DNA from 3 places in the Dendrosporobacter sp. 1207_IL3150 genome. Region 2 is predicted to be linked to each of the others. Evidence: riboswitches for the same ligand, from Rfam matches in the RefSeq annotation. Region 2 holds a riboswitch; each other region holds the start of a gene.
The links. Region 2 has a riboswitch for lysine ahead of lysA (diaminopimelate decarboxylase). Riboswitches for the same ligand answer to the same signal wherever they lie in the genome.
Positions count from the first base shown of each region.

Region 1 (10,250 bases), on a different contig from region 2:
AAATGGAACGCGTTTACACGGCTATGGACGAAATGTTTAAAGCTGCAGTAGAACTTGATGGAACTCTAAGCGGCGAACATGGCATTGGCCTAGGCAAATTACCTTGGATGGAACTTCAACATGGTCCACAAGGTATGAATGCAATGAAAGCTATTAAACGCGCACTTGACCCAAATCTGATTTTAAATCCTGGTAAATTAGTGGGAGAGTGTTAATATGAGTAAACAAATTACTGCGAGCGATATCAACGCTCACGATAAAGAGTTGTTAAATGACATACAAGATGCATTAGCTAACTGTATGAAATGCGGTAACTGTATGGCAGTTTGTCCGATCTATAAAGAGACTAATAAAGAATCTTCTGTAGCTCGTGGTAAGATATCACTTATGGAAGCTGTTCTGAACGGTACTCTTCCTATCACTGCTGGTTTTGATACCGCTATGGCTAACTGCCTAAACTGTAAATCCTGTACTGCAAAATGCCCTTGCGGTGTTAAAGCTGACGAATTAATCCTTCGTGGTCGTCAAGCTGCAGTTAAATCCCGTGGCTTACACCCAATCAAAAAGAACGTTTTCAGACTTTTGAGAAACAGACAATTATTCGATCTTGCTCTACGTATGGGCGGTACTTTCGGCGGACTTACTTTCAAAAAGATCCCTGGAAAAATGGCTGCTGTTTCAAGATTCCCAATGCCTGGTATGGATCCGAAACGCGCTACTGCTCCTATCTCCTCCTCTCCTCTACGCAGCCAATATCCTGAGGTTATAAAAGTAGATAATCCTAAGGCGAAAGTCGGTTTCTTCACTGGCTGTACTATCAACTATATGTACACTGATGTTGGTTCTTCAGTTATCAATGTACTAAAAGAAAACGATATGGAAGTCGTAATTCCTAGCGGTCAGCACTGCTGCGGAACTCCTGTTTACGTATCTGGTGATGTTGATCTTGCAAAAGAAATGGCAAAAGCAACCATTGCTACTTTTGAAAAATACGATGTAGATTATGTTATTGGCGCTTGTGGTTCCTGTACTGAAGCCCTTAAGGAATATCCACATCTTCTTCAAGATGACAAAGAGTGGAAAGCACGCGCTGAAAAGATCGCTAAAAAGACTTATGAAATCAGTGAGTTCTTAGTAGATGTTGTTAAATTCCGCAAAGACACCCTTGGCAATGTAAACGCAACTGTTACTATGCATGATCCTTGCCATATGGTTCGCGGCCTAAAAATCACTAAGCAACCACGTGAAGTTTTAAAAGCTATTCCTGGCTTGAATTTTGTTGAAATGAAAGACTGTGATCGCTGCTGCGGATCAGGCGGTTCTTTCAGCTTAGCAAACTATGAATTATCTCGCCAAATCAACGACAAAAAAGTTGCTAATATCGCCAACACTAAAGCTGATATTGTTGCAACAAGCTGCGGTACTTGCCGTATGCATATCCAAGATGGTATTCTGCAAAACAACATGAACCAAGATGTTGTTCACACAGTTCAGCTTCTTGATAAAGCATATCAAGCTGGTAAACGCAAATAAAAAATTACTCCCCGCCTTCAAGGCGGGGAGTAATTTTTTATTTATTATGTAGACAAGCATATTAATTGTTAAATAATGAAACGTGTTTAGAATTACTTAGGCTGCGCTTCTTACTCTTTTTAGCTATTAATGGTATCTCAGCTACTACACTTGTGCCTTCTTTAGCTTTAGAGCAAATTGCAAAATAGCCATCAAAAAGTTCGACTCTCTCCTTCATTCCAAATATACCTAACCTACTATCATTACCATACTTTGACGATAAATCAGAATCAAAACCTATACCATTGTCTACAACTATAAGAGTAAGTTTTTGCCTGTGCCGACGTAATACAACCTGAACATTACTAGCATTAGCATGTTTAGCAATGTTAGTTAATGCTTCTTGCAGTATTCGGTACATTGTGATTTCAACCTCTGGGGTGAACCGCAACTCTCTTGATAAGTTTACAAAATCAATATCAACCGGGATATTGTATTGCTGTGAGTACTTCTCTACATATTTTTGTGAAGCTACCACTAAGCCCAAGTCGTCTAATAATAGGGGTCTCAGCTCTACTGCTAAGTGATGTACTGCTTCGAGCGTACGAGCGACTAGATCTCTCATCTGCATTATTTGCTCATGATCTGCCTCATTATGAGCCCGCTCAGCAAGAACCCTAAGACCTACAATTATTGAAGTAAGAGATTGGCTTGTCTCATCATGAAGTTCACGAGAAATCTTTTTCCGTTCCTCTTCTTGAATACTAATAATTTTATTTACATAGATTGTCTGAAGTTCACGCTTTTCTTTTAGAGCTATCATTAGCTTTTCACGATTTGCATTTGATTGAAGAGCCGCTTCAACAAAACGTGCCGCTAATCTAGCATAAGGCGCCGCGGTTTCTGGATCACCTGTTACACCTATAACACCAACGCAACGATCCGCAAAAATTATTGGCACATTTACTCCACGCCGAACTCCACGTAGTCGCACTTCATCTTCAGCACTTACTGAAAACTCTTGAATATTTCCCGAAGTAAGTCTCTGAGCTGCAGCTTCGTGAACCTGTCCTATTCTTTCTTTACTAAATGAAGCTATAATTACACCTTTATCGTTAGTTATATTCACATTTTTCTTTAATTCACTAGCAACTATATCAACTAGTGATTGTGCGAATTTAGGATCGAGACTTTGAAACTCCTCTTTAGGCATTTTTTCACCACCGTTACATTTAGTGTTATTTTAATCTTAGCTTGTTTAGGTTTTTTAGTCAATTGATTGTCTTTATGCAATAAACATTATTGGAATTATCCATTGACACTAAACAATGTCTATTATAAAATAAGGTTTGGAATAATCGTGATGCATAGAGGTGCAAATATTATTAGTATGTACAATGAGCCGCAAGCTGTGATTTGTACAGAAAGGGATATTTGCCGAAGTAAAGTTACGCAATAAACTTTGCTGGTTTAGTACTAAATAAGTGCTAAACTGTCGTCTGAAAATGCCAGTTTCAGATGAAGTGCTATCTCACAGGGGCAGATTTTGTATTATTACAATCATCAGCCGTGAGATAGCTCACGGCTTTTTGTTTTTCTAATTTTAGATTATTTGGAGGAGATTAGTTTTTGAGCTCTATTGACACAACTACACTTTGCCCCGAAAAAAAAGGCCTTAAGCGTGATATGAAATCACGCCATCTCATGATGATTTCGGTAGGCGGAACAATCGGCACAGGGCTTTTTTTAGGGTCTGGTCAAACAATTAACCAAGCAGGTCCTCTTGGTGCAATCCTTGCATACTTAGTCGGCGGCATAATTATGTACATGGTCTTACTATGCCTTGCTGAACTAACAGTTGCTATGCCTGTTTCTGGCTCATTTCAGAGCTATGCATCCCGTTTTATCTCACCTGGTGCAGGATTTACAACAGGGTGGCTTTATTGGATAAATTGGGCTATTTGCATAGCTGCAGATTTTACTGCTGCCGGAATAATAATGCATAGCTGGTTTCCGCAGGTTGAAATATGGATATGGTGTGCCATCTTTGCTGTTGCATTAGCTTTATTAAACCTAGTTTCGGTAAAAACTTATGGCGAGGCTGAATTCTGGTTCGCTGGTATAAAAGTAGCCGCAATAGTTGGTTTCATTATTGCTGGTGCGGGATTGATGTTTGGATTTACTGGGCATGAAGGTTCGATTGGATTTTCGAACTTTAATATTGGTGGAGATATTTTTCCTAACGGCTTTAGTGCTGTATTTTTAACAATGATTGCAGTGGTATATTCATTTCAAGGAGCCGAACTTGTAGGTATTGCCGCTGGAGAATGCGAAAACCCCGGTAAAAACGTACCAAGGGTCATCAGAGGGATTACAGCAAGAATCATTATATTTTATGTCTTAGCTATATCCATTCTTGCTGGTACTATTCCCTGGCAGGAAGCTGGTGTATTAGAAAGTCCATTCGCACAGGTTTTCGGGCGCATCGGAATACCTATTGCAAAAGACATAATGAGTTTCGTAGTATTGACATCAGCTCTATCGGCTGGTAATTCTGCTTTGTATGCTTGTTCTCGTCTGTTATGGTCTATGTCAAAAGAAGGCTTAGCACCGTCTTGGCTGAGTAAACTTAATTCAAATGGTGTACCTTTTAATGGTGTTATTATTACGCTTGTTCTAGCGTGTCTTTCTCTACTAACACAAAGTTTTGCGGCCAGCACAGTTTACCTCTGGCTTATGTCTAGTACAGGCCTAACTGGGTGCCTTATATGGATTATAATAGCTTGGTGCCAAATTAACTTTAGAAAAGAATTTAGACGCCTTGGTGGAAAAATACAAGATTTAAGTTTTAAAACTCCGCTTTATCCTTTTGTACCATTATTAGCAATAGTTTTAAATTTAGGTGTTATCGTTAGTCTTTACTTTGACGAAGCACAGCGAATAGTTATTTATACCGGTATACCGGTACTTGCAGCAATATACCTTTACTACGTGCTCTTCCTAAAGACTAAATTAAATACAGCACCATCTAATCAGATTAATCACTAATGATAAAACAAGGCCGTACTAGACTATTGCAGAGTCTAGTACGGCTTGTTTTTTACAAAATTTTATACCTGAACTTACCATAGACCAACTCCCCCTCCCCCATGTTATAATCTTATGTAAACTTTTTTTAGGGCTTTGGAAACGGAGGTGGAAAATGGATACCTTATCACATGCTTTAATAGGGATTGCCGTGGCTGGGCTGTCTGGCCACCAACCTGCAATAGATAATCCTATCTATATCGCTGCTGTCTTAGGCGCCCAGGCTCCTGACTTTGATATTATTGCCCAATTGCGTGGTAGTTTCGCTTATATTAGACAACACCGGGCGTTTTCACACTCACTGCCTGGTGTCGTCTTATTGTCAATATTACTCACTGGAGGAATTCACTTATTTTATCCACAAGCTAATATTGTCGAGTTATTATTCTGGGCTTTTGCTGGCGGCTTATCGCATATTATTATCGATTACTTCAATACCCATGGTACTTCCGTATTGTGGCCTATTCGCCGCGAACGCAAAAGCTGCAAGTTATTAAACGTATTTGATCCAATTTTAATTATAGCTATGCTGGCATTATTTTTACCTAAACTCACACCAAAAGAACATTCTCTTATAACCTTTCTATTTATAACAATATATATATTAGTGCGTATTTATTTGCGCACAAGAGCTGCAAGATGGCTGCGTTATGAATATGCAAATCAGGCTATTTTCCGGGTAGAAGTCATGCCCTCATTAAAAAGACTGCTGTTCTGGGACTTTGTAATAGAAACCTCTGATAGTTTTATAATTGGTCAGATCGGTGCTCTTCATCCAAAGCTTGAACAAAAACTGTGCTTACCTAAAAATCAGAACAACTCAAACGCTGCTCTCTATGCACAAAAGACGACTGTGGGGGACTTTTTTAATAGTTTTTCCCCACTAATCTATATCGAAGAAACACAACACGATAATATATTTAGAGTGAATATTTATGATTTACGATACTTAATTAACAAGCAGTTTCGCCATAGTGCAACAGTTGTATTCGATAAAAACTTAGTTCCAATAGACGCATACCTATTATCCTATGGCCGCAAAATCAAAGTACCGTCTTAAACCAGTCAAATTGACTGGTTCTTTTATTTTAAGGCTCTAAGTATTGTTGATTTATCCAAAGAATACTCCGTTATGAAGTTACTGCTGCACAATCTGAATAAGATTGCCGCATGTATCGTCGAAGACAGCAATTGTAACTTCGCCCATTTTGGTCGGCTCCAAAGTAAACTTCACGCCGTTTTCCGATAATCGTTTATACTCTTTGTTAATATCTGAAACGCCAAACATTGTTGCTGGTATGCCATCGTCAAATATCTTCTTTTGATACTCTTTAGCGGCAGGATGGGCATCGGGTTCGAGCAAAAGCTCGGTACCGTCTTGCGCGAGGGGAGAAACAAGCGCTATCCACCTAAATTCTCCGACAGGAACGTCATGCTTTTTTACAAAGCCTAGTGTTTCTGTATAAAACTCCAGTGCCTTGTCTTGATCTTGAACGAAGATACTGGTAACAATGATTTTCATAATATTTTTTGCTCCTTTGATATTTTCGATTTTGGTACTATCACGAGTTCTTTTGTTATTACCGAAAAACTTTGCCATCTTAAAATTATATTCAATTTATATAAAAGTATAACCATGTTTTTAATCATTGAATAGCCTATAGTATAAGCAAGGCGAAAGGTTGTGATTCAATGACTAAAAAACTTTTTATAGTGACATTAGTCATACTATTTATCTTGTCTCAATTGAGTGTATTTGCCGCCAGTAAAGAATGGACTTCGGAGGAAAAACTAGCAAAATTGACTAAACCAGCGGTTGTCAGAGTGTGGGCTTACTATTACGGAACTTGGACAATTGGTAACTATCAGATTCCGGCTTATTATGGAGGATTTGGATCCGGCGCCTTTATAAACCCAGACGGATATATTATGACTAATGCCCATGTTGTTGATGTATATAACCATGACGACAATAAGAAGTGGGAAAACTTGGCTTGGCAGCTAGTCTATACACTTATGGAAAACTACAATCTCCCGAAAGAACAAGCTATTGCTCTTATTACACAAGGCTATGCGCGTCTCGGCAAAATATCTTCAGTATTTACAGTTGTTACACCAGGTGGCGAAGAATTACCTTTTGATCTAAAAGAAATAGGAGCATCAACAGGTGAAAAATCTGGCAAGGATATTGCCATAATCAAAGTCGAAGGTCGCAATTTCCCAACATTAAGATTGGGCGATTCGGATAAAGTACGCACCGGAGAACGAATTTTTGTTGCAGGTTATCCAAGTGCTGGTGATCTACGAAGCATTGGGTCGAAAAATTCTCAGCTTGAGTGGTCTTGGGCTCCTGGTTCCATTTCCTCTGATAAGAAATCGACCGCACAAGGAGCACCTCTTATTCAAGTAAACGCTGAAGGAGTAACTCCGGGAAATTCTGGTGGTCCAGTACTTAATAGTGATGGTCAGGTAATTGGCCTACTTACGTTCTACATGAATGCTAACGGCACTCTAAATGGTCCTCTTTACTGCATGGCTTCAAATACTGTACAAGAGTATGTACGCAAGGCCGGAGCTACTAATGATGAGAGCCTTACCGATAAAGCTTACCGTGAGGGTTTAGAATTTTATTGGAAGGGCTACTATACAAAAGCTCTAACAAAATTTGAAGAGGTAAAACGACTGTATGCTAAGCATTCCGAAGTGGAGTCTTTAATAGCTGAATGTCAGAAAAATATAGCTGAAGGTAATGATAAGCGTTATTGGCCAGATTATTACGCTTATCTCGGGCTATTAATCACGCTTGTCGTAGCAGTAAGTATAATATTTATCTATCTAAAAAGGAAAAAAGCTCAAGCAGCAATAACTACTGATCAAAATGTTACACAAACCAAAGAAACTTCAGATAACTAAATTAAGTAAAAAAACCTGCTAATGCAGGTTTTTTTACTTAATTTAGTAATTTTATTCCCGATATTACCACTGCTTACTTTAGAGGTAGTAGCTAGATCGTCATCGAATAACTTTTAAAAATATTATGTAAAGTGGTGAGCTTACCAGTGTCGAAATTCATGGTTCTTTTCATCGTTTTTGTTTTGTCTGCCATAGCGCAAAATAGTTCAGTAAAAGCCGCTACTATCTCAATAGGTAATTGGGCTGTAGACGGCTCACAAATGTGGCGTACTTCATTTCCCCTCAATGCAAACGGGTATGGCTCATCTGAACTTAAATACCCTCATTCAGGCAATTATACTACTGTAAGTCTCGAAACTCCCCTAACCAATAAAAAAACGCTGAGAGTTGCTGGTGGATTTATGGGACAAATCCAAAATGCAACAGGCAGCGATTCTGACTGGAACTACCCCTTAGGGGGTAATAATCTTTGGTATTATGGCGAGTTTAATACTAGCGGAGCTGCAAATTTCATCGAAATTAGTTGGGTAAAAAAACTAAATGACACTAATAGTCTAAGTTATGGTTATAGCTATTCCAAGAGTAATTATTTAATGACAGACGGAGTATATTACATTTCAAATTACCAAATAGAATCTCCGCCTCTGCAACTTGAAAATCTTCATTCTACCTATACAATGATCTATCATGGTCCATTCATTGGTATTGAATCAGAAAAGAAACTATCTTCGAAAATAACCGCTGTGGGCACCATTAAGTATTCCCCTCTGGCGATCGCGCAAGGACATGGCTATTGGAACCTCAGAGACTTAGATTTTAGGCATATGGGTATAGCCCAAATTATAGACACACAAGCAGGTCTGCGCTTTTCTGTCATTAAAAATGGGGCAGTTACTGTTGGTTATCGTTTTAAGCAAATGGATATCTATAGAGGATGGGAAGACTTGAGTCCGGATATATCTTGGGATAAAGCTACAAGTCGCCAGCGCGGTATTTATATAAATGGTGAAATGAAATTCTAATACAGATTTATTAGCTGTCTAAGCTAGTTATCTCTTTCGTATTCGCTTTTTAGATGATATCATACTAACAATGACAATAAGGCCGGCAAATACCTCTGGAAACGCTATATTGAGCCAAGGATACTTTGTCAATAGTTCAATAGTTTTAGTATCACTTGTGATCATTTCGCCCGCGGTCCATCCTAAAAAAGCGGCTCCAATTACTATAATTATTGGCCACCTTTCCATAAGCATATTTATAAGCTTACTTCCCCAAATTATTAGAGGAATACTAATAGCTAAACCTACAATCAAAAGACTAACATCACCTTTAGCAACGCCCGCTATAGCTATAACATTATCTAAGCTCATAACCACATCTGCTACAATTATAGTCTTAACTGCCTCCCCTAAGCTGCAGGCATTTGAAACATTCTCATTATCGTGGTGCTCATTTTTAGCAAGTTTAAGAGCTATCCAAAATAGCAGTAGACCACCCATTAATTGTAAGTATGGTATTTGAAGTAAATAAATTGTTAAAAAGGTTAACACAATTCTAAGTATAATCGCCCCTGCTCCACCGATAATTGTTGCTACTTTTCTTTGTTTGTCCGGCAGCCTACGGCATGCTAAAGCAATTACTAAGGCATTATCACCACTTAGAACTAAATTTACCGTAATAATACTTAACAAACTAAATAAATAATCCATGTTCACCACCATAAAAATGATTTAGCATTATTATTATTACCGTAAGCTATTCTTGTAATGTTAGTAAGAATATGTAATTACTACTCTGAGAAACCTATTCAACTAATTAAATGAGTATTCTAGTTTATATTTGGAAATAAATACATACTCTTTAAAAAGCAAAAGAAAACCTGGAATGAAAATCCAGGTTTTCTTTTGCTTATATCTTAATTTCTTTTTGCTAAGTCACGTGCAGCGATAATGTCTACACCAAGGCCTAGAATATCCCGATATATTATATCGCCTTCTTTGATCGGCGCAGTCACTTTAATACTCGCTAAACAACGCGCTGCAGGTAGTATTTTTCCTTTTGGGAGAACTGCTTTAGAAACTACAGGTAATAGTGCTAGTTCACCATCATCTACCTTTACGGTTGTAGTAAGCATTCTCATAGGATTAGTAACCTCTGTATTTGCGTATTCTACACCACGCTTACAGTTAAAGCCACTAACATCCTTAATCTGGCCGTTTTCGAATACAACTTCGCCGCTGCAACTAATTGGACATACAATACAGCTAAGTTTTCTTGAAGAATTCATTATGCTTTCACCGCCTTTCTAGATGTCACAACAACAAATTCACCAGCATCTCTAAATTTGTCTACAGGTATATCTAATTCTATCATCTCGCCCGGTTTTGCAATTGGCAGCCGCTTCGTAGCTATTACTTGTTCTTTTGCGCCCGTAACTTCAACAATCAATTTTTCCTCAGGTTTTCCAACACGCATAAATAAGCGAACTGCATCTATGCTTGTATCATCAAGTACAATTTTTTGCGGAACCACTGTTCGAATGGCATTTTCACCTAAAACGTTAATTGTACGGTAACTTTCTGGAAGTATGCCTTGCGCGTATAAAGCAGCATATTTTCCGGCTATTTCGCCTTCTTCAGACACAAAATCAACAAGATCATGTACATGAACTACATTACCTGCTGCAAAAAAGCCAGGTATTGAAGTCTGACGTCTCTGGTCAACTATTGGTCCAC
Region 1 is NZ_JBAIYU010000017.1:56,551-66,800, reverse strand. Features, by position in the region: gene V6C17_RS09350 (FAD-binding oxidoreductase) at 1-215, shown strand, start outside; gene V6C17_RS09345 ((Fe-S)-binding protein) at 217-1,533, shown strand; gene V6C17_RS09340 (sensor histidine kinase) at 1,595-2,725, opposite strand; lysine riboswitch at 2,873-3,049, shown strand; gene V6C17_RS09335 (amino acid permease) at 3,142-4,560, shown strand; gene V6C17_RS09330 (metal-dependent hydrolase) at 4,715-5,659, shown strand; gene V6C17_RS09325 (VOC family protein) at 5,738-6,199, opposite strand; gene V6C17_RS09320 (S1C family serine protease) at 6,292-7,512, shown strand; gene V6C17_RS09315 (hypothetical protein) at 7,659-8,534, shown strand; gene V6C17_RS09310 (TerC family protein) at 8,562-9,224, opposite strand; gene V6C17_RS09305 (DUF1667 domain-containing protein) at 9,431-9,802, opposite strand; gene V6C17_RS09300 (NAD(P)/FAD-dependent oxidoreductase) at 9,802-10,250, opposite strand, start outside.
Region 1: linked by a shared signal. The riboswitch ahead of V6C17_RS09335 (amino acid permease) and the one ahead of lysA (diaminopimelate decarboxylase) in region 2 are both predicted to bind lysine.

Region 2 (10,250 bases):
TTTTTACAACTATTACAGATTTTTATAATGTACTCGGTCATATTCTTAAGATATCCTATTATTTTTTCTTTCTTAAAGCAGTTGTTGCTGCATTTATCATATTCCCATACAAGAAACTTCAAATCTCAGAAGATCGCTTTCATAAAGCTTTTCACATGAATCCTAGTATGATGATGATCACAACGCCTGATGGTAAAGTGGTGGATGTGAATGAATGTTATGCTAAGTTAGTTGGTATCTCACGCCAGGAAATAATTCGTCAATCGTTTTTTGAGGATAATAATGAAAAAGTTAATTGGGGCATTAGACAAGATTCGCTCGTTGGAGAAAAACTTCACAACGATATATTGAACTGTCAAACTGTCTCCGGTGAATCGCGCGAAATTATGGTATCTACCGATACTATTTTAATTGATAACACTCAATTTGTATTGGTTGTAGCAACTGATATTACCGACAAGACAAGATTGGAAAAGGAAATGGCAAGGTACGACTGTCTGAACGTAGTCGGAGAAATTGCTGCTGGAATCGGCCATGAAGTACGTAATCCAATGACTACTGTGCGTGGATATCTGCAAATATTTCAGAGGAGGGAGCAGTTTTACGAGTATCATGAGCAAATTAATACAATGATAGAAGAACTCGATAGAGCAAATTCAATAATCACCGAATTTCTCTCTCTTGCAAAAGATAAAGCTGTGGAAATGAAACGCGGTAACCTGATGAACGTAATACGTTCGTTACTACCACTTTTAAAAGCCGATGCACTTCGATTAGGTCATGAAATTTATACTGACATTAATTATATACCGGACACCGAGTTTAATGAAAATGAAATAAGACAAATTTTGCTAAATTTGGTACGCAATGCTTTCGAAGCCATGAGTGAGTCCGGTGAAGTAATGATACACACCAGCTATAGTGAAGGTAGTATCCTGCTATCAATTCGAGATAATGGTTCAGGGATTCCCCCAGAGGTTGTAAGAAAGCTAGGAACTCCGTTTGTTACAACAAAGGAAAATGGAACAGGGCTGGGATTACCAGTTTGCTACAGAATTGCAGAGCGGCATAACGCAAAAATTGACTTAGTTACTGGTCCTAAAGGAACAACATTTAAGTTAATTTTTTACTTAGCCTAAGCATAATAAAAAACTATTTTTAAAAAGAAGCTTCTATGGCTGGGATCGCCATAGAAGCTTCTTTCATATGTATTGTAAAGCCCCGCCTACTAGCACTCTTCTATTGGCTTCGCACACACATTCAGAGCTTTTGCATACAATATTACGTACGGTTAGTAGTTGAGCAAGTATTCGCTGAGCCTACATGAACTAACTATATAAAAGCAGCCGTATTATGCGAAGCGCGAGCGTAATAAACGCTTGGAGGTGTTTAGGTGAAATCTGCATTAATTACAGGTATAACCGGGCAAGACGGTGCATACTTAGCTAAACTTCTTTTAGGTAAAGGTTATAAGGTCTATGGACTTATTGCCCGCAGAGCAACGCCAACGACTTGGCGATTACAATATCTTGGGATTGAAAATGAGATAGAACTTATTAATGGTGACCTTACAGATATAGCTTCTTTAATTAGAGCGATAAATACAGCGAAGCCTTGTGAAGTATATAATCTTGGTGCACAAAGCTTTGTTGGCTCATCCTGGCAGCAGGCAACATTAACTGCCCAAACAACAGGAGTTGGAGTTCTAAATGTATTAGAAGCAATTCGCCAAACTGACCAGGCTATAAAGTTTTACCAAGCATCAAGCAGTGAAATGTTTGGTTGGGTTAGAGAACCAATTCAATCCGAGACGACACCCTTTTATCCACGAAGTCCTTATGGTGTATCAAAGTTATTTGGGCATTGGATGACAGTAAACTACCGTGAAAGCTTTGATATGTTTGCCTGCAGCGGAATTCTTTTTAATCACGAGTCACCGATTCGAGGTATTGAGTTTGTCACAAGAAAAGTAACTGACGCTGTAGCTAAAATTAAGCTGGGAAAACAGAAGGAATTGCGACTAGGTAATATTGATGCAAAACGTGATTGGGGGTTTGCAGGAGATTATGTTGAGGCCATGTGGCTGATGCTTCAGCAGAATATACCAGATGATTATGTTGTTGCGACTGGAAGAACAACAACCGTCAGGGATATGTGTAAAATTGCATTCGAATATGTAGGCCTTAATTATGAAGATTACGTTGTTATTGATCCGGCATTCTATCGTCCGTCCGAGGTTGATATCTTGCTTGGCAACCCGGCAAAAGTTAAACAGATCCTTGGCTGGGAAGCGAGAACAACCCTTAAGGAATTAATAGAAATGATGGTAGATGCTGATATTGTCCGCTCTAAAGAATGAAGTCAAAGCTTAAACTTTAAATAAGGAGTGTTTTTTATAAATGGAATCAAATGATTTTGTTACAATTGCTATTCTGGCAAAAGATAAGGGACACGTTTTACCTTTTTATCTAAAGCAAATAGAAAATCAGACATATCCTGCTTCTAAGATTAAGCTGTATATAAGGACAAACAATAACCGCGATAATTCAGCTAATGTATTAGAAGAGTGGATTGAAAAAGTAAAGGATAGATATTCAGAAATTTACTATGACCCCAGCGATGTGGCAGAACCTGTACAGCAATATAATCCTCATGACTGGAATGCGTTAAAATTGAATGTATTAATAAAGATACGCCAGGAATCAATCGAATGGGCGAGAGCCAGGGGAACTCATTACTTTGTTGTAGACTGTGATAATTTTATAGCTGAAGATACACTTGAAGTGCTTCTAAAAACTGGAATGCCAGTTATTGGACCTTATCTTCGAAACGGTGATAACCCCTTGAGCAATTATTCTAATTATCATTTTGTTACAGACAGCAATGGTTACTTTAAACCATCTAATTTATATTTTGAAATATTACAGCAAAAAATAAAAGGCTTGATTGAGGTTGAAGTAATCCACTGTACTTATTTGGTGCGCAAAGAAGTTCTTAATTATGCTAGTTATATCGATAATAGCGGTCGGTATGATTATGTAATATTTAGTCATAACTTGCGTAAGGCGGGTATACCACAGTATATTGATAATCGACGATGTTATGGAAAATTAACTTTTTGTGATACTGAGGAAGATTTTAAAGCTAAGAATATAATGGTATAAGAATACGTTTTTAACGAATAAGAGAGCATTTGAGATATGGGCGGAGCTTTTAATAATTGGATGAACTAAAGTACTATTTCATCAAGTTGAGAATGATTATAAATTACTGGCATTTATGGCATTGACATTCTACGCCAAATGATTTAAAATTTAATCCAATATTATATGGTCTTAAGATAGAGGTGCGGCATAATAAGAGTATGTACCTAGAGCTGCCAGCAATGATGGGTACAGGAAGGATTAGCCGCCGAAGTAATGGTTTTTTGGCTGAAAACCATGCTGGTTCTGTGTTGAACAAATCCAGAACTGTCATACGCGAAAGTGTATGGAGCGCTGTCTTGCACTGCTAGAATAATTATGTTCTTTATTAGCGGTTTGCGAGACGGTTCGCAAACCGCTTTAATATTCGTAAAATAAAAAATCTTATTTACCGGAGGCAATCAAATGGCTAAAAAGTTACCTTTTACAAAATCACAATTAGAAGAAATTATCCAACAGTATCCTACCCCTTTTCATATTTATGATGAAGAAGCAATACGTAAAAATGCCCGCCAACTGATTGCAGCTTTTTCATGGGCGCCTCAGTTTAAAGAGTACTTTGCCGTCAAAGCTACTCCAAATCCAACAATTTTAAAAATTCTGCGAGAAGAAGGAATAGGCGCAGACTGCAGTTCCTTACCTGAGCTTATGCTTGCTGAAATGGCTGGCATAACTGGTGAAAACATAATGTTTTCTTCTAATAATACCCCAGCAGATGAGTTCCAAGCCGCGCGTAAAATGGGAGCTATTATCAATCTTGACGATATAAGTCATATCGATTATCTAGAAAAGCATACAGGTATTCCAGAAACAATATCTTTCCGCTACAACCCTGGTCCGTTAATGAAAAATGGTAATACCATTATTGGCTATCCAGAAGAAGCGAAATATGGTTTGACTAAAGAGCAAATCTTTGAAGCATACCGTATTATGAAAGAGAAGGGTGTTAAACACTTTGGTATTCATACAATGGTAATATCAAATGAACTAAACCCTGACTGTTTTATCGGAACTGCAAATATGATGTTTGATCTTATCGTAGAAATTAAGCAAAAAGTTGGCGTCGCCATCGAATTTGTTAATTTTGGCGGCGGTATCGGTATTCCTTACAAGCCAGAGCAGCAAGCAGTTGATCTACAATATGTCGGACAAGGCATTAAGAAAGCCTATGAAGAAAAAATCACCGCTAACGGTCTGCATCCATTACGAATAGCGATGGAGTGCGGACGGATGATTACCGGGCCTTATGGTTATCTTGTTGCAACTGTTCTTCACAAAAAACAAATTCACAAAAACTATGTTGGACTTGATGCTTGTATGACTAACCTAATGCGTCCTGCATTATATGGTTCATATCACCATATTACTGTAGTTGGCAAAGAAGATCTTCCATTAGACCATGTCTATGATGTCACTGGCTCTTTGTGCGAAAATAACGATAAATTTGCTATTGATCGTGAGCTTCCGGTTATGGACATTGGTGATACTGTTGTTATTCATGACACAGGTGCACATGGTTTCGCAATGGGCTTTAACTATAACGGCAAACTTCGCTCAGCTGAGTTGCTGCTAAAACCTAACGGAAAAGTGGATTTAATTCGCAGGGCTGAAACAATAGCAGACTATTTTGCAACTCTTGATGTTCCTGCTTGCGGCTTAAGTAAAGCAGCAGCAACTAAATCACAAAACTAGACCTAAAAAAGCGAAAGCACTATTTATCTAGCGGATAGATGAATAGTGCTTTTTTTATATGTTACGATGCGTAAAGCATAATACTAAATGTACATTGAGAACATGCTAAGGTAATATATTATTAGGATGAAGCGTTACTTTTTAAGAATTTAAACGTTATTTATAAAGTGAGACTTGAGCAGGTGAACTTTTTATTACACCTGAATTTTAGTATGATAAGGCAGTCTAGAAGGGAGGTAGTGATTTCTTAAGTGAAGGATGAGAATTTACTTATAACAAAAGCACAAACGGGAGATCGCGAGGCCTTAAATACCTTAATATCGTACTATTGGCAGCCTATCTACAGGCTTGTATACTCTAAACTTGGCAATGAAGATGACGCTAAGGAAATAACCCAAGATACATTTATGAAGGCATTCAGATCTTTACCACGTTACGAAATATTGAACATACCTTTTAAACATTATTTAGTTAAAATAGCTGTGAATTTAGTAAATGATTTTTGGCGTAAAACTGGCCGCTCGCCCCAGTTATTGGATATAACAGAGTATAGCGAAGCAATAATGGACAAGGCAGAAAAACCGGAAGAATATACAATTCGGCTTGAAGGTGAAAAGCAAATATTTAATTTGGTTGATAGTCTGCCTGACGAGCAGCGCCAAACGATACAATTAAGAGTCATTTCAGGATTGTCAATCCGTGATGCAGCTATAAAGATGAATAAAACTGAATCCGCTATCAAAATGCTTCAGCAGCGCGCATTAAAGAATTTGCGAAATATGTGCTTGAATATCGGAATAGTTAAATGAGGAGGTGGACTGAGTATGAATAAAGAAAACATGAAAATTGAAGAACTGTCAAATTGTCTAGATGACTTAAATCAAGGGAAACATCCTAACATCAAATCAGCTGATGTAAAAGAACTGATTGATGTGGCGGCAGTTGTTAAGAAGTCATATACCGACGAAGACGTACCAACTAAACTTATCGGAGAAATGGCGGACAAGCTAGCATTTGAATTAGGAGGTCGTAAGCCAAAAAGAAAAAAACATTGGCTCTATGGCAGCTTTGCTGCGGCAGTTGCCGCCGGATTTGTAGTTGCATTCGTTCACGTTTTACCACCTCAGCCTGCTGACGATATATCACCGCAAATATCCATTGCAGACGAGTCAAAAGTATCCGATCAGCCTTCGCAAGAATATGCAAAAACTATTGATTCGTCGTCAAGTAAGTCTCAGTCTGAGGTCGTGGAAAATAAAGTTAGTAAGACTCCTCAATTAATTGAAAAAGCTGTGATTTCAGAGCCGATAGTTGAAGATAGGACTAATTATGTAGCTATGCGAAAGCAACAAGACTCAAGTGAAACAGAAAATGAAAATATTCTAATGGCCAGAATAGCAAGTGATTTACCGCTAGAAACAAAGTCCGAAGATGCTGAAAACAAGTCAATTATTATGATGGTAATCCCAAATCAAGAAGCGTACTCAGTAACAATAGATAAAAATAACGGGATTATTCGCCAGTTATACAACCAGGGCACAAAAGACGAAATTATTATTACTCAGACAACCCGCGAATTGGATCAGGATATGAAAAAAACTAAAGAACAAGCGACGATAGAAAAATCGGTATCAGATATTGTTGTTTTGAACGATCCTGATAGGAAGGCTATTATAGTCAAACGTGAGAAGTATGTTCTCAAGATAGAGGGGGTAAGGCCAATAGAGGAGCTTCAGCAAATTGCTGGCTCTCTAATAGAAAAAAAGGTTGAAAATAAATAAAAAACGTAATACAAGCCGTTACCTTTTGAGGTTGTATTACGTTTTACCTAATAGATGCAACAAAACAAATAAATTATTTTTTGGAGGTTATAAAAATGTTTAAAAAGATACTATTGCTTGTAGCAGTGAGTTTAATGCTTATTACCCCGGCTTTTGCAAGCGAGGCTACAAAAACAGTCGTACAGGTTAGCGGCAGCAGTCAGAAAGAAATTGCTCCTGATATTGCAAGGATTTCAATAGCGATTAACACATTTAATTCGAATATCGAAAACGCTAAAATTGAAAATAACAGAACAGTTAACAAAGTTCTAGCTTCTTTGAAAGAACAAGGAGTATCTGAAGAAAAAATTAAAACAGATACATATCAAGTAAATCCAATATATAGCTATGAGGATGATCGTTTGCCTAAGCTAAAAGGCTACCGTATAACTGAGCGGTTAGAAGTCGTTACTGCTATAGATAAAGCAAGCATTGTAGTAAACGAAGTCACTAAAGCTGGCGCCGTTGAGATAAACTGGGTAAGATTTGAATCTGAAAATGAATCAGAAAGCAGAAAAGACGCCTTGAAAGATGCTATCCAAGATGCTTTGAACAAAGCTGATATAATTGCGAGCGCTCTAAATAAAAAGGTTGCAGGAGTAACACTGGTAAATGAATCTGGTGTTTACTATAACCCAGTTATAATGGAAAGTAGGATGTTAAAGAGTGCAAATATGGATGCGGCTGCACCGCCGAATATTCTAGTGGGTAAGGTAACTGTAGGGGCGAATGTGCAAGTAACGGTACAATTAAAATAAAGCTACTATATGGGACTGTTAACTTCATCGTCGGAGTTAATGGTCCCATTTTTAATTTAACCATATCTAGGCAGCCTTTCTGTATTGAGCCAGGTTTATTTTATGCAGGACTAGATATAGTGGATAAATTTAACTAAGGGCAAAAGAAAATTTTTAAGCCAAATTGTTAACATAATGTAGTATAATTATAGAGAGTGAAATGTGGGTAGCTCAGGAGGAGTCAAGTTTGGCAGCTTACTCCATTCCCGTTATGTTACCATCCTGTGAGAAATTTTATAGTAGATAATAATGAAGGGATGCTGCTGCGAGATGGTTGGGAAACATCGAAATCGTAGATTGGATATATTAGGTTATATCGTTATGCTTGTAATTGCCGCTCTTGTAATCAGGATGGGGTATTTACAGATAGCTAAGGGAGCAGAGTATCATCAGCAAGCAGACAGCAATCGAATTAGACTTATGCCTGTGATGGCGCCGCGCGGCAGTTTTTTTGACCGAAATGGTGTGCTGCTAGTATCCAACCGTCCAGGTTTTTCGGTCTCCTTAGTTCCTATATCCGGCCCAATACCTGATGATGTACTGGAAAGACTGTCGGTCATTCTGGATATGAAATTGGTTGATATTAAGGCCAAAATTAAGCAGCAGGATAACCCCTTGTCCCCAATAAGAATTAAAAGCGATGTTGGGCAGGATATTGTTACTAAGATAGAGGAGCGCCGCTATGAACTTCCAGGCGTAGTAATCGAGATTGAATCAGTCCGCAATTATATTAATAATGAATTAGGTGCGCATATTTTTGGCTATGTGAGCGAAATCAGCGATGCTGAGTTAGAAAAAAAGAAGTCCGAAGGTTACAAAACAGGCGATATTATTGGCAAATTTGGCCTAGAAAAATATTATGATAAAGAGCTTCGTGGGGTTAATGGCGGGGCTCAGGTAGAGGTTGATGTAACTGGACGACCTGTCAGAATGCTAGGTAAAAAGGAACCAACGCTTGGTAATGGTCTGATACTTACCATAGATGAAAAGATTCAGAAGGCCGCAGAGAAGGCCTTGGATGATAGGCTTAACTACTTACAGAAAAGGCTGGGAAATCCCAATGCAAAGGGTGCAGCTGTAGTGGTTATGAATCCAAAAACTGGTGAGATATTAGCAATGGTAAGCCGTCCTGGTTTTAACCCAAATTTATTTAACGGCGGTATTTCAGTAAAAGACTGGAAAGCAATAAATGATAACCCTTTTAACCCGATGCAAAACCGAGCTATCGGCGCTGCATATCCTCCTGGATCGGCCTTTAAGATTGTAACAGGCACAGCTGCTCTAGAAATGGGTAAAGTAGGTATTGAAGAAAAGATATTAGACACCGGTCGACATTGGCTTGTACCCAAAGGAAATGCTCATGGGGCGGCACTAGGATATATAAGCTTTAATGAAGCCATGGTCAAATCAAATAATGTTTATTTTTACGAATTGGGTAATCGATTGGGAATAGATAACCTAGAACAGTGGGCACGGAAATTTGGACTAGGTGCAACAACTGGAATTGATTTGAACGGCGAAGATGATGGGCTAGTTGCTAACCGCAAGTATAAAGAAAAGGTATATGGTGAAGATTGGTATTTATCCGAAACCTTCGATGCAGCTATTGGTCAAGGTTTTCATCTGGCAACACCTCTGCAGATGGCGTCAGTTATAAGTCAGATAGCAAACGGCGGGCACCGTTATCGTCCGTACCTAGTACGACAAATCGTTTCGCCGAATGGGGAGACGATTAAAAACTTTGCACCAGAAGAAATAGGCACAATACCCATGACTGAGAAAAATATCAACGCTATTCGGAATGGTTTGCGCGAGGTTGTTATGCCTGGCGGTACAGCTGGGTACATTTTCGAAGGCTTCAATGCTCAAATCGCCGGCAAAACCAGTACAGCCGAAAATCCGCATGGTGATGACCATGGATGGTTTGTCGCGTATGGTCCATATGATAACCCTACAATTGCTATCGCCGCAATTGTAGAACAAGGCGGCTACGGCTCAGATTCAGCTGCTCCGGTTGCAAGAAAGATAATGGAAGCAGCTTTCGGCTTGCCACCTTCTAAAGATGCTGCAGATGCTTTGGCTGAAGAAGAAAATCGGGCTAAAGGCTTGACCACAAGATAAAAAGCTAACCACTTAAGTAAGAAGTTAATAAAGTAGGTTAGCCAATTAATTCCTAGCGAGCGCAGCGGCTTTTATTGCAAAAGAGCAAGCCGCGCTCGTTAATGAAAAATGAGTTGAATATCTGGTAAGGTAAATAGTATAATTGTAAAATACGAGGCTTTATTTGTCTATCGTGGCAAATAAAGCCTTTTGGGTATACACATTAGTGTTTATTAGAAGGACTATGCGTTTTTAAGTATACTTAAGCTGAAGGAGTGGATTTTATGCCAATAAAAATTCCTAATAATCTGCCCGCCGTAAATATCCTCGAAAAGGAAAATATATTTACAATGGACGAGGATCGAGCTTATTCACAAGACATACGTCCACTTCGCATATTGCTGCTTAATTTGATGCCGACCAAAATAGTTACTGAGACCCAGCTGCTTCGCTTACTCGGCAATTCCCCGCTGCAGGTGGAATTTGATTTTTTGTATACGGCAACCTATGAACCCAAAAATACTCCTCAGGAGCACTTGGTCAAATTTTATGAGACGTTTGATTCAATTAAGACTCGTAAATATGACGGCATGATAATTACCGGCGCACCAGTAGAGCAAATACCGTTCGAAGAAGTT
Region 2 is NZ_JBAIYU010000010.1:157,861-168,110, reverse strand. Features, by position in the region: gene V6C17_RS04265 (MASE3 domain-containing protein) at 1-1,139, shown strand, start outside; gene gmd (GDP-mannose 4,6-dehydratase) at 1,394-2,359, shown strand; gene V6C17_RS04255 (hypothetical protein) at 2,400-3,164, shown strand; lysine riboswitch at 3,334-3,508, shown strand; gene lysA (diaminopimelate decarboxylase) at 3,609-4,895, shown strand; gene V6C17_RS04245 (RNA polymerase sigma factor) at 5,147-5,704, shown strand; gene V6C17_RS04240 (hypothetical protein) at 5,720-6,676, shown strand; gene V6C17_RS04235 (SIMPL domain-containing protein) at 6,772-7,473, shown strand; gene mrdA (penicillin-binding protein 2) at 7,783-9,633, shown strand; gene metA (homoserine O-acetyltransferase MetA) at 9,897-10,250, shown strand, end outside.

Region 3 (10,250 bases), on a different contig from region 2:
TATTCCTTTTGTCAAATCTGTTACCTTAGGTGTTTGGATAGGAAGCGGTTCGCGCGAAGAACTAGATTATAACCATGGGATATCTCATTTTATTGAACACCTGATGTTTAAGGGTACTCAAACGCGTTCGGCAAAAGATATCGCGGAAACAGTTGATGCAGTTGGAGGGCAGCTAAATGCATTTACCTCTAAGGAACATACTTGCTATTATATGAAGGTAATTGATAGCCATCTTGAGCTAGCGGTTGATATCCTTAGTGATATGATCGTTAGATCAAAGTTTTCGCATGATGATATTACCCGTGAACGAGAAGTAATTCTTGAAGAGTTATATATGTATGAAGATACACCTGATGAGCAAATTCATGATCTTTATATCGAAAATATTTGGTCTAATCATCAATTAGGCCGTAATATTATCGGGACAACCCAATCGGTAGAGACAATTGATAAAACTGCTATACTAGAATATTATAGGCAATTTTATACTCCAGATAATTTGGTTATTGCAGCTGCTGGCAACGTGAACCACGAACAACTGCTTGAATTCGCTTCAAAATATTTTGGCGACCTGCATGGTGCAAAACATCAGTCACATCTTCCAGCTCCTACTTTTAATGTCAAAACCTCTTCTTACGAGAAAGCTACAGAACAAGTACATATATGCATGGGAGTTGCAGCAGTAGCTCAGGAATCTCCTGAAATTTATCCTTTTCATATCTTAAATAATTTATTGGGTGGGGGAATAAGCTCTAGATTGTTTCAGTCTATACGGGAGGAGAGAGGTCTCGCATATTCTGTATACTCCTACTTAACAAATTACAGTGATGGCGGTTTATTTACTATTTATGCAGGGACACGTCCTTCAAATACTGAGCAAGTTATAGCACTTATTGTAGAATCCCTATCTGACTTAAAAAGAAATGGTATAAAACCGGATGAGCTTTCAAGAGTAAAGGAACAATTAAAAGGAAACCTTGTTCTTGGACTTGAAAGTTCGAGCAGCCGAATGTCGAGAATGGGTAAAATGGAGATCAGCTTAGGAAAATATGTTACTCTTGATGAAGTTGTTTCTAAAATTGATAATACTTCTATCAGAGACATAAATACGATAATTCACACGTATTTAAACCCACACTCTATAAGCCTTACAACTTTAGGACCATTAGGTAAAATAAGTGCAGTACCAAAATTTTGATATAATAGGAGAAATCAATGAAAATCCGAGGCTTTGAAATTGTTAATTGTTATATAAGCAACGGCATTACTCTTCCGGAGCGCAAAACATCTTTAAGCGCTGGTTATGATATTGCGGCCTCTGAGGACGTTGTAATTATGCCACACCAAGTAACTATTATTCCCACAGGATTAAAAGCATATATGGGCAACGATGAATATCTCGGATTACATATTCGATCCAGTTTCGCCGTAAAAAATAAAGTTACTTTAATCAATAGTCAGGGAATCATTGATGCTGATTATTATAATAACCCTGAGAACGAAGGTCATATTATGATAGCCGTATATAGTCATTCCTCAGAGGATGTCCTTGTTACTAAAGGTACAAGAGTTGCTCAAGGAATATTTTGTAAATATCTTCTGATTGATAATGATAATTTTAGACTTGCTGAAACTCGCTCAGGCGGTTTTGGAAGTACAGGCGAAAAATAGTTTAGATAAGGCAGTTTATCAACTGCCTTATCTTTTTTTGAGGACATAATTTTATTAAGTTCAGAATAAGATTTACAAAAGATTTGTGGGGGATGTTATGAATAGTTGGATAACATTACTCTTACTATTTTTAGGAATCGTTTGTTCAATAATATTTCGCATTTACCGATATCGGCAGATTATCGACGGCGAAAGTAAATCTTCACCGCTTTCTTTAGCTATTCAGGAAATAGTTGCAGTTTCGGGTGGTGTGTACTTGTCTCTTGTCATGTTAACATCATTCTTAAAATTAGATATTCCTGAGCGAGTATCGTTACACACAATATCTATTGATCCTTTAGCATTCACGGCTATATGTTTAGCTATGATTCAACCACTTTTTTATAAATTTATAAAGTAGGTGATATAATGCGTTTGAGTGAACTCGCGGGAAAAGAAGTAATTAATATTGGTGATGGAGGAAGGCTCGGAGTAATTGAAGAATGTGAACTTTCTTTCGAGATTAAGTCAGGACAGATCCATTCACTTATTCTGCCTAATCGGTCGAACTTTCTAAGGTTTTTCAATGAAAGTAAAGCATCGACAATTCCGTGGCAGTCAATTAAAAGAATAGGCGACGAAGTAATTATTGTTGATTTGAATAATGCTTTTGATAGAATGTATTCCAATATTCGTGAGCGGCACGAAAACACATATTAGATTTAAATCAGGTTAAACTAACATTAACTGCAGTAAAGCATTTAATGTTAGGAGGATTTATGTAAAATGAATAACCAATTAAATAACCAGTCCCAAAATAATTCTTCAACCGATGTTGTAAACAGTTATACTAATTCACAATCACAGCAAAATTCAAATTCGAGCAGTCAAGCAGGTAAGAGCTCTTCGCAAAACACAAATACTCAGAAGCAAAAAACCGTTATTGGGGTATTTGATTCACAAGTAGATGCGGAAACTGCGGTTAGCACACTGCGTACCCAAGGTTTTACAAACGAAGAAATAAATATCGTATCTAAATCAAACAGACAATCAAATTCAACTGACAAAGTCAGCTATGATGATGATATTACAGATGGAGCTTTGACTGGCGGAACACTTGGCGGTATCGGTGGATTATTAATTGGAGCAGGAGCTATGGTGGTTCCTGGCATAGGCCCTTTGCTCGCTGCTGGACCTATAAGTGCAGCAATTGGCGGAGCTCTAGCTGGTGGTTTAGCTGGTGGTTTAATAGATTGGGGAATTCCATCAGAAGCAAGTCAACGTTATGTTCGCCAAGTGGAACAAAACAAAATTTTAGCTATTGTACGTACTAGTGAGCAAAAAGTTGATGAAGCTGCTAAAATCTTCAGACGATATGGGGCAGATAACGTAGAAAGTCATCAGTAAGAAAACAAGGCTTGTGCCAAGCTTTGCGTAGGAATAAGTCGATAATCCCCCCTTATGAATGTAAGAAAGTTTATACTTTTTATCGTATAAAATCAAACCGGGAATTATCCCGGTTTTTATATTATCTAAGTTGAAATAAACAAACAAATCACTTTTTTTCAATAAAATGTGATTTTGGAAAGTTTTTAAAAAAAGTTGACACTAGTGGAACCTATATTATACAATGTACATAAATTAAATAGAATCCTGCACAGCAAGAGTAGAGGTGCGGGCAACAATAGTACTTTCAGGGAGCGTGGTACCAATGATCTGAAAGAAAAGGGTTGACCGCCGAAGTATCGAAGATTACCAATTGTTCGATACTGGTCTTACATCGAATAGGTGTTAGACTGTCACCATAAAATATGGTGGAGTGCTATCTCATCTGGAAATAGAAAACCTTAGCGTTTTCTTATCCTTTTTACGCTGCCCACATATGGTAGCCGGTGAGATAGTTCTCACCGGCTGTTTTTATAGTTTTTTATGTTAAATACGCCTAAGGTGTATTGTAGTAATTCGGAGGTGGAACCCAGTGATAAGAGTTATAGTTTGCGGTGCTTACGGTAAAATGGGTCTTGAAGTATTAAAAGCAGTACATAGGGATGAACATCTTAGCATTGTTGGGGCAGTCGATGTTAAATCAGACTTTTCCGATGTTGGAGAATTAATTGGATTTGGCAAAAACGGTGTTACTATCGGAAATGATCTTGAAACTGTAATTAATGAAACTAAACCTCAAGTAATGGTTGACTTTACTAACCCGGAGTCGGTTATGAAAAACATTCGAACTGCAATAAAAAACGGTGTCAGCCCAGTAGTTGGAACAACCGGTTTGTCTGAAGACGACTTTAAGGAAGTTAATGAACTGTGTAAAAAGCATAAAGTTAATGCTTTAATTTCACCTAACTTCTCAATTGGTGCAATTTTGATGATGAGATTATCGTGCGAAGCTGCTAAGTACCTACCTCATGTAGAAATCATTGAACTACATCATGATCAAAAACTTGATGCTCCTTCTGGAACAGCAATACGTACTGCAGAGTTGATTGCTGAAACTAGAGGTTATTTAAAACAAGGGCATCCTGCAGAATTTGAGAAGTATAAAGGTTCACGCGGCGGTGAATTTGAAGGAATACGTTTACACAGTGTTAGATTGCCAGGATATGTAGCTCATCAGGAAGTAATTTTTGGCGGTCTTGGCCAGTCGTTAATTATAAGACATGATTCTATCTCGCGAGAGTCATTTATGCCTGGAGTTGTATTAGCTTGCAAAAAGGTCTTAACCTTAGACGGGTTGGTTGTTGGACTAGAACATATACTAGATTAGTTGTTAACTGAAGGAGCGATGACCATGAAAAAATATAATGTTGCAATTTTAGGAGCTACTGGTGCAGTTGGTCAGGAATTTTTAGAGCTGATTGCCGAGCGACACTTTCCTTTTAATGAACTGAAGTTACTTGCTTCAAAGCGTTCCGCAGGTAAAGTAATTAACTTCATGGGTAAAGATTATGTAGTAGAAGAAGCTACAGACGATTCTTTTAAAGATGTGCATATTGCATTATTTGCTGGCGGAGCAGCTAGCAAAACCTTCGCTCCAGCTGCAGTGAAGCACGGTGCAGTTGTTATTGATAATTCCAGTGCATTTAGAATGGATCCAAATGTTCCGCTGATTGTTCCAGAGGTAAATCCTGGTGCTATTCAAAACCATAAAGGGATTATTGCTAACCCAAATTGTTCTACTATTATTATGACTATGGCATTAAAACCACTTCATGATGTAGCAAAAATTAAAAGAATTGTTGTTTCTACTTACCAAGCTGTATCGGGAGCCGGTAAAGAGGCAATTGAGGAACTCGATAACCAAGTTAAAGCTATAGTTGAAAATCGCCCTGCTGAAGCTAATATTCTACCAAGTGCTAGCTTACCAAAACATTATCAAATAGCTTTTAACCTACTTCCGCAGATCGATGTGTTTGTAGACGATGGTTATACTAAAGAAGAAATGAAAATGGTTAATGAAACGCATAAAATACTAAATGACTACAATATTGGCATTACTGCAACAACAATTAGAGTCCCAGTATATCGCAGCCACGCAGAATCTATAAATATAGAACTAGAGAGTGCATTGTCAGCAGATGATGCTCGAAAAGCCCTTGCGGCATTCCCTGGGGTAATCGTTCAAGATAATCCTGCCGAAATGCTATATCCAATGCCGCTTTTCACTTCAAACAAAGATGAAGTTTTTGTTGGACGCATTAGAGAAGATAAAAGTGTCCAGCACGGTCTTAACCTATGGGTGGTTGGCGATCAAATTCGCAAAGGTGCTGCATTAAATGCACTCCAAATTGCCGAATATATGATCAACCATAAATTACTTGAGGTGTAGATAATGCGTATAATAGTACAGAAGTTTGGTGGTACTTCGGTAGCATCACCCGAAGTTAGACAGCTGGTTGTTAAAAAAATAAATAGAGCAAAAGAGCAGGGTTATGCTCCTGTCGTCGTAGTTTCTGCAATGGGGCGTAAAGGCGAAAGCTATGCTACTGATACACTAATTGAAGTCGCGCGGACAGCAAATAAGAATATTGCGGCACGCGAACTTGACCAAATTATGTACTGCGGCGAAATGATTTCCGCAGTTGTTATGGCCGGTACTTTACAAGCCAATGGACTTGATGCTGTTATGCTTACAGGCGGCCAAGCTGGAATTATGACTGACACTAATTTTAATAATGCTCGAATTATGAAAATCGACTCTGCGCATATTATCCGTCTGCTAAAGCAAGGGAAAACCCCTGTTGTTTGCGGTTTTCAGGGAATGAGTGCGGAGGGAGAGCTAACAACACTAGGGCGCGGCGGCAGCGACACGACTGCCTCCGCATTAGGTGGTGCATTAAATGCGGAGTTAATTGAGATTTATACAGACGTAGATGGTATTATGACAGCAGACCCAAGAATCGTCAGCAACGCTAAGATTCTTGATTGTATCAGCTATAGTGAAGTATGCCAGTTAGCTCATCAAGGTGCAAAGGTCATTCATCCACGAGCTGTCGAAATTGCAATGCAGAAAAGTATTCCTTTAGTCGTTAAATCAACATTTTCTGATGCCCCAGGAACTCTAATCACTAATATTAATAAAGGTGATACGGGTGGGACAGCAGTATCAGACCGTATCGCAACAGGTGTAACTTACTTAGCTAATATTGCGCAAATAAAAATAGCTACCAATAACGCTAGCGATGCGAGTTTTAAAGCATTTAAAACAATGGCTGAATCAGGGATTAGCGTAGATTTAATCAACGTTAACCCTGGGCAGATAATGTTTACTATTTCCGAGGACGTTGCTGACAGAGCTACCGACAAATTACTTCAGTTAGGTTTTAAGGTTGATACCGTTTATGATTGTGCAAAGGTATCTGTTGTCGGTGGGGGTATGCGAGAAGTACCTGGTGTTATGGCAAACTTTGTTGAGGCTCTATCTAAAAATAACATTCAAATTCTACAGACCGTTGACTCTCATACGTCGATTTCCGTATTAGTTAAAAAAGCTGATATGCATAAATCCGTTACTGCTTTACACGAGAAATTTAGTTTGTCAAACTAAATTTTTTCTATAGATAATGGAGGGAGAAGTTATGAGGAATTTTGGTCGGGTTATTACAGCTATGGTTACTCCGTTTAACGATGACTATAGTGTTAATTATAAAGCTGCCGCCGATTTAGCTAAGTATTTAATAAATAATGGATCAGACGGTATAGTAGTTGCTGGTAGTACCGGTGAATCGGCAACACTTTCTAGTCCTGAAAAACTTAAACTATTTGAGACTGTACTTGAAGCAGTGGGCGATAAGGCCTATGTCATTGCTGGAACAGGTTCAAATGATACAAGAGCCTCTATCGAACTGACTGTTGAAGCTGAAAAAATTGGGGTTCATGGAGCGATGCTAGTAGGGCCATACTACAATAAACCACCTCAAGAAGGTTATTATCAACACTTCAAAGCTATCGCTAAGGCTACTAAACTACCATTAATACTATATAATGTACCTGGGCGAACTAGCGCAAACATACTTCCTAGTACTATCGTACGTCTTTCTGAAATCGAAAATATTGTTGCCGTAAAGGAAGCTAGTGGTAACTTAGAGCAAGTTTCAGAAATTATACGTAATACTAACAAAGATTTTCTTGTTTATAGTGGCGACGATATTCTGACTTTACCTATCATGACTATCGGAGGTACAGGAGTAATTAGTGTAGCAGCTCATATAATTGGTGTCCGCATGCAAGAAATGATTGCTGCCTATCTTAACGGCAATTTATCAAAAGCACAAGAAATACATCTTGAGCTTATACCGTTTATTAAATCCATGTTTGTTACCACGAACCCAATACCAATTAAAACGGCAGTCAATATAATTGGTCAAAGCGCCGGACCGCTTCGCCTGCCGCTTGTGCCTGCAACTGACTCAGAACTAGCAGTAATTAAAAAGGCCATTAAAGATTTAGGAACCATATAATGAATCAAAAAATAGTCCATCTTTTTTTAGATGGGCTATTTTTTGATTCATTATATGGCGTTCTTTGTTTCGACTTGTTGTAACAATGTTAATAAGATATAATAGGTACAAGGTGTAAGAACGGCTGGTTAAAACTTATCTAAGAGTACTAGTTAAATATACTTCATTCACAGTAGCTGGAGGTGTACTTTTTTTTGTCCAAACAACAACACAAAGTTCAGATTATCCCTTTAGGAGGCTTAGGGGAGATTGGCAAAAATATGACGGTTATCCGATATGGAGACGATATAATTGTCATTGACTGTGGTTTAATGTTTCCTGATGATGATATGCTTGGTATAGACTTAGTTATACCGGATATTACTTACTTACTTGAAAATAAAGATTTAGTTAAGGCCATTGTACTTACTCACGGCCATGAGGACCACATCGGCGCTCTTCCTTATGTGTTAAAACAACTGGATGTACCTGTATATGGAACTAATTTGACTCTAGGGATATTAGCAGGACGGCTAAAAGAAAACAAAATATCCTCAGATAATCTGTTTCCTTTAGCCCCAGGAAATAGCATTGATATCGCTTCATTTAATGTAGGCTTTATTCATGTTAGCCATAGTATAGCTGATGCAGTTGGTATCTTTATTAAAACCCCGATTGGGACAATTGTTCATACGGGTGATTTCAAGCTTGATCAAACCCCAGTCGACTCCAAAGTAACAGATTTTCATAAGTTTGCGGAATTAGGTGATCAAGGCGTACTTTTGCTGCTCGCAGATAGCACTAATGCTGAACATCCCGGCTATACCTTAAGTGAAAGGTCTGTTGGAGTAACTTTTGATGAAACGTTTCGCAATGCTCGAGAACGTATTATAATAGCGACGTTTTCTTCAAATATTCATCGTATACAGCAGGTTATAGATACTGCTTGCAAATATAAGCGTAAAATAGCAATTCTCGGTCGCAGTATGGTGAATGTAGTAAATATAGCATTAGAACTTGGTTACTTATCTATACCCGAAGGCATGTTAATCGATGTTAATGATATTAATAACTATCCCCCCTCAGGCATAGTTATAGTAACAACAGGCAGCCAGGGTGAACCTATGTCGGCTTTAACTAGAATAGCTTTGTCCGACCATCGCAAGGTTGAGATTACCCCTGGTGATACGGTAATAATTTCAGCTACCCCAATTCCTGGGAATGAAAAACTGGTTTCGCGTACTATCGATTTCCTACTTCGCCAAGGTGCTGAAGTAGTCTATGAGAGAGCGTCAGGTGTCCATGTCTCCGGTCACGCAAGTCAAGAAGAACTCAAATTAATACATAATTTAGTTAGGCCTAAATTTTTTATTCCGGTGCATGGTGAATACCGTCACTTAAAAAAACACGCTCAATTAGCTAATGACTTAGGGCTGCCAAGAGAAAACATCTTCATTGCTGAAAACGGTCATGTTCTAGAATTCACTCAAGAAAAAGGCACCATCTCAGGGAAAGTTAGTGCGGGAAACGTACTAGTAGATGGTTTGGGCGTAGGTGATGTTGGTAATATAGTACTCCGAGATCGGCGTCTACTGTCACACGATGGAATTTTAATTATTGTTGTAACAATGGATAAGCAAAGCGGCTCTGTCTTGGCTGGACCAGATATTGTTTCTAGAGGTTTTGTTTATGTACGGGAATCAGAACAACTTATGGAAGATGCTAAAGAGAGAATAATCCAAGCACTGGAAAAGTGTGAGCTTAATAATATAACTGAATGGGCTGCAATAAAGTCAAACTTACGTGATTGTTTGAGTAAGTACCTCTATGAGCGAACGCGCCGCCGCCCGATGATATTGCCAATTATCATGGAAGTATAAATCGAGTTTTAGCTCGATTTTTTACTTTTGAAAAACGGTATGAAACTTCCAACAAAGTCAATACTATAAATAAAGACTAATGTTGGAGGGACTTCAAGAATGATCTATAACGATAATCCAGTTGTCGCACCACCTAGCGTAAATCCCGAGAATCCTCAGGCACCTGGAGAGCAGCCTACTGATGTTCCTAAAAAATCAAGACAGGCTAAAAAATCAACTGTTGTTGAAAATATTCAAGAATTAGGTACAACTGATGTGCCAACTGCTAAAACCAATATACATGTAATGACAATTATAGGACAAATTGAAGGCCACATGGTACTCCCACCGCAAAACAAAACTACTAAGTATGAGCATATCATGCCTCAACTTGTTGCTATTGAGCAAAATCCTGAAATAGAAGGCGTAATGTTGCTTCTTAATACAGTTGGCGGGGACGTCGAAGCTGGCTTAGCTATTGCTGAAATGCTTGCAAGTATGTCAAAACCTACTGTGTCTATTGTTCTAGGTGGTGGCCATAGTATTGGTGCGCCTATAGCTGTTTCTGCGACACACTCATTCATAGTGGAAAGTGCAACTATGACAATTCATCCAATCCGCTTAACTGGGCTTGTCATTGGTGCTCAAAGCTCCTTTGATTATTTGGAAAAAATGCAGGAAAGAGTTAATAAATTTGTTGTTTCTCATTCTCGCATTACTGAAAAGAAATGGAAAGAACTTCTTTATAAGACTGGTGAATTGTCGAGGGATATTGGCACTTCAGTAGTAGGAAAAG
Region 3 is NZ_JBAIYU010000011.1:15,144-25,393, reverse strand. Features, by position in the region: gene V6C17_RS07770 (M16 family metallopeptidase) at 1-1,198, shown strand, start outside; gene dut (dUTP diphosphatase) at 1,216-1,671, shown strand; gene V6C17_RS07760 (hypothetical protein) at 1,769-2,071, shown strand; gene V6C17_RS07755 (YlmC/YmxH family sporulation protein) at 2,080-2,370, shown strand; gene V6C17_RS07750 (general stress protein) at 2,437-3,057, shown strand; lysine riboswitch at 3,310-3,483, shown strand; gene dapB (4-hydroxy-tetrahydrodipicolinate reductase) at 3,629-4,423, shown strand; gene V6C17_RS07740 (aspartate-semialdehyde dehydrogenase) at 4,448-5,485, shown strand; gene dapG (aspartate kinase) at 5,489-6,703, shown strand; gene dapA (4-hydroxy-tetrahydrodipicolinate synthase) at 6,735-7,616, shown strand; gene V6C17_RS07725 (ribonuclease J) at 7,811-9,475, shown strand; gene V6C17_RS07720 (ClpP family protease) at 9,575-10,250, shown strand, end outside.
Region 3: linked by a shared signal. The riboswitch ahead of dapB (4-hydroxy-tetrahydrodipicolinate reductase) and the one ahead of lysA (diaminopimelate decarboxylase) in region 2 are both predicted to bind lysine.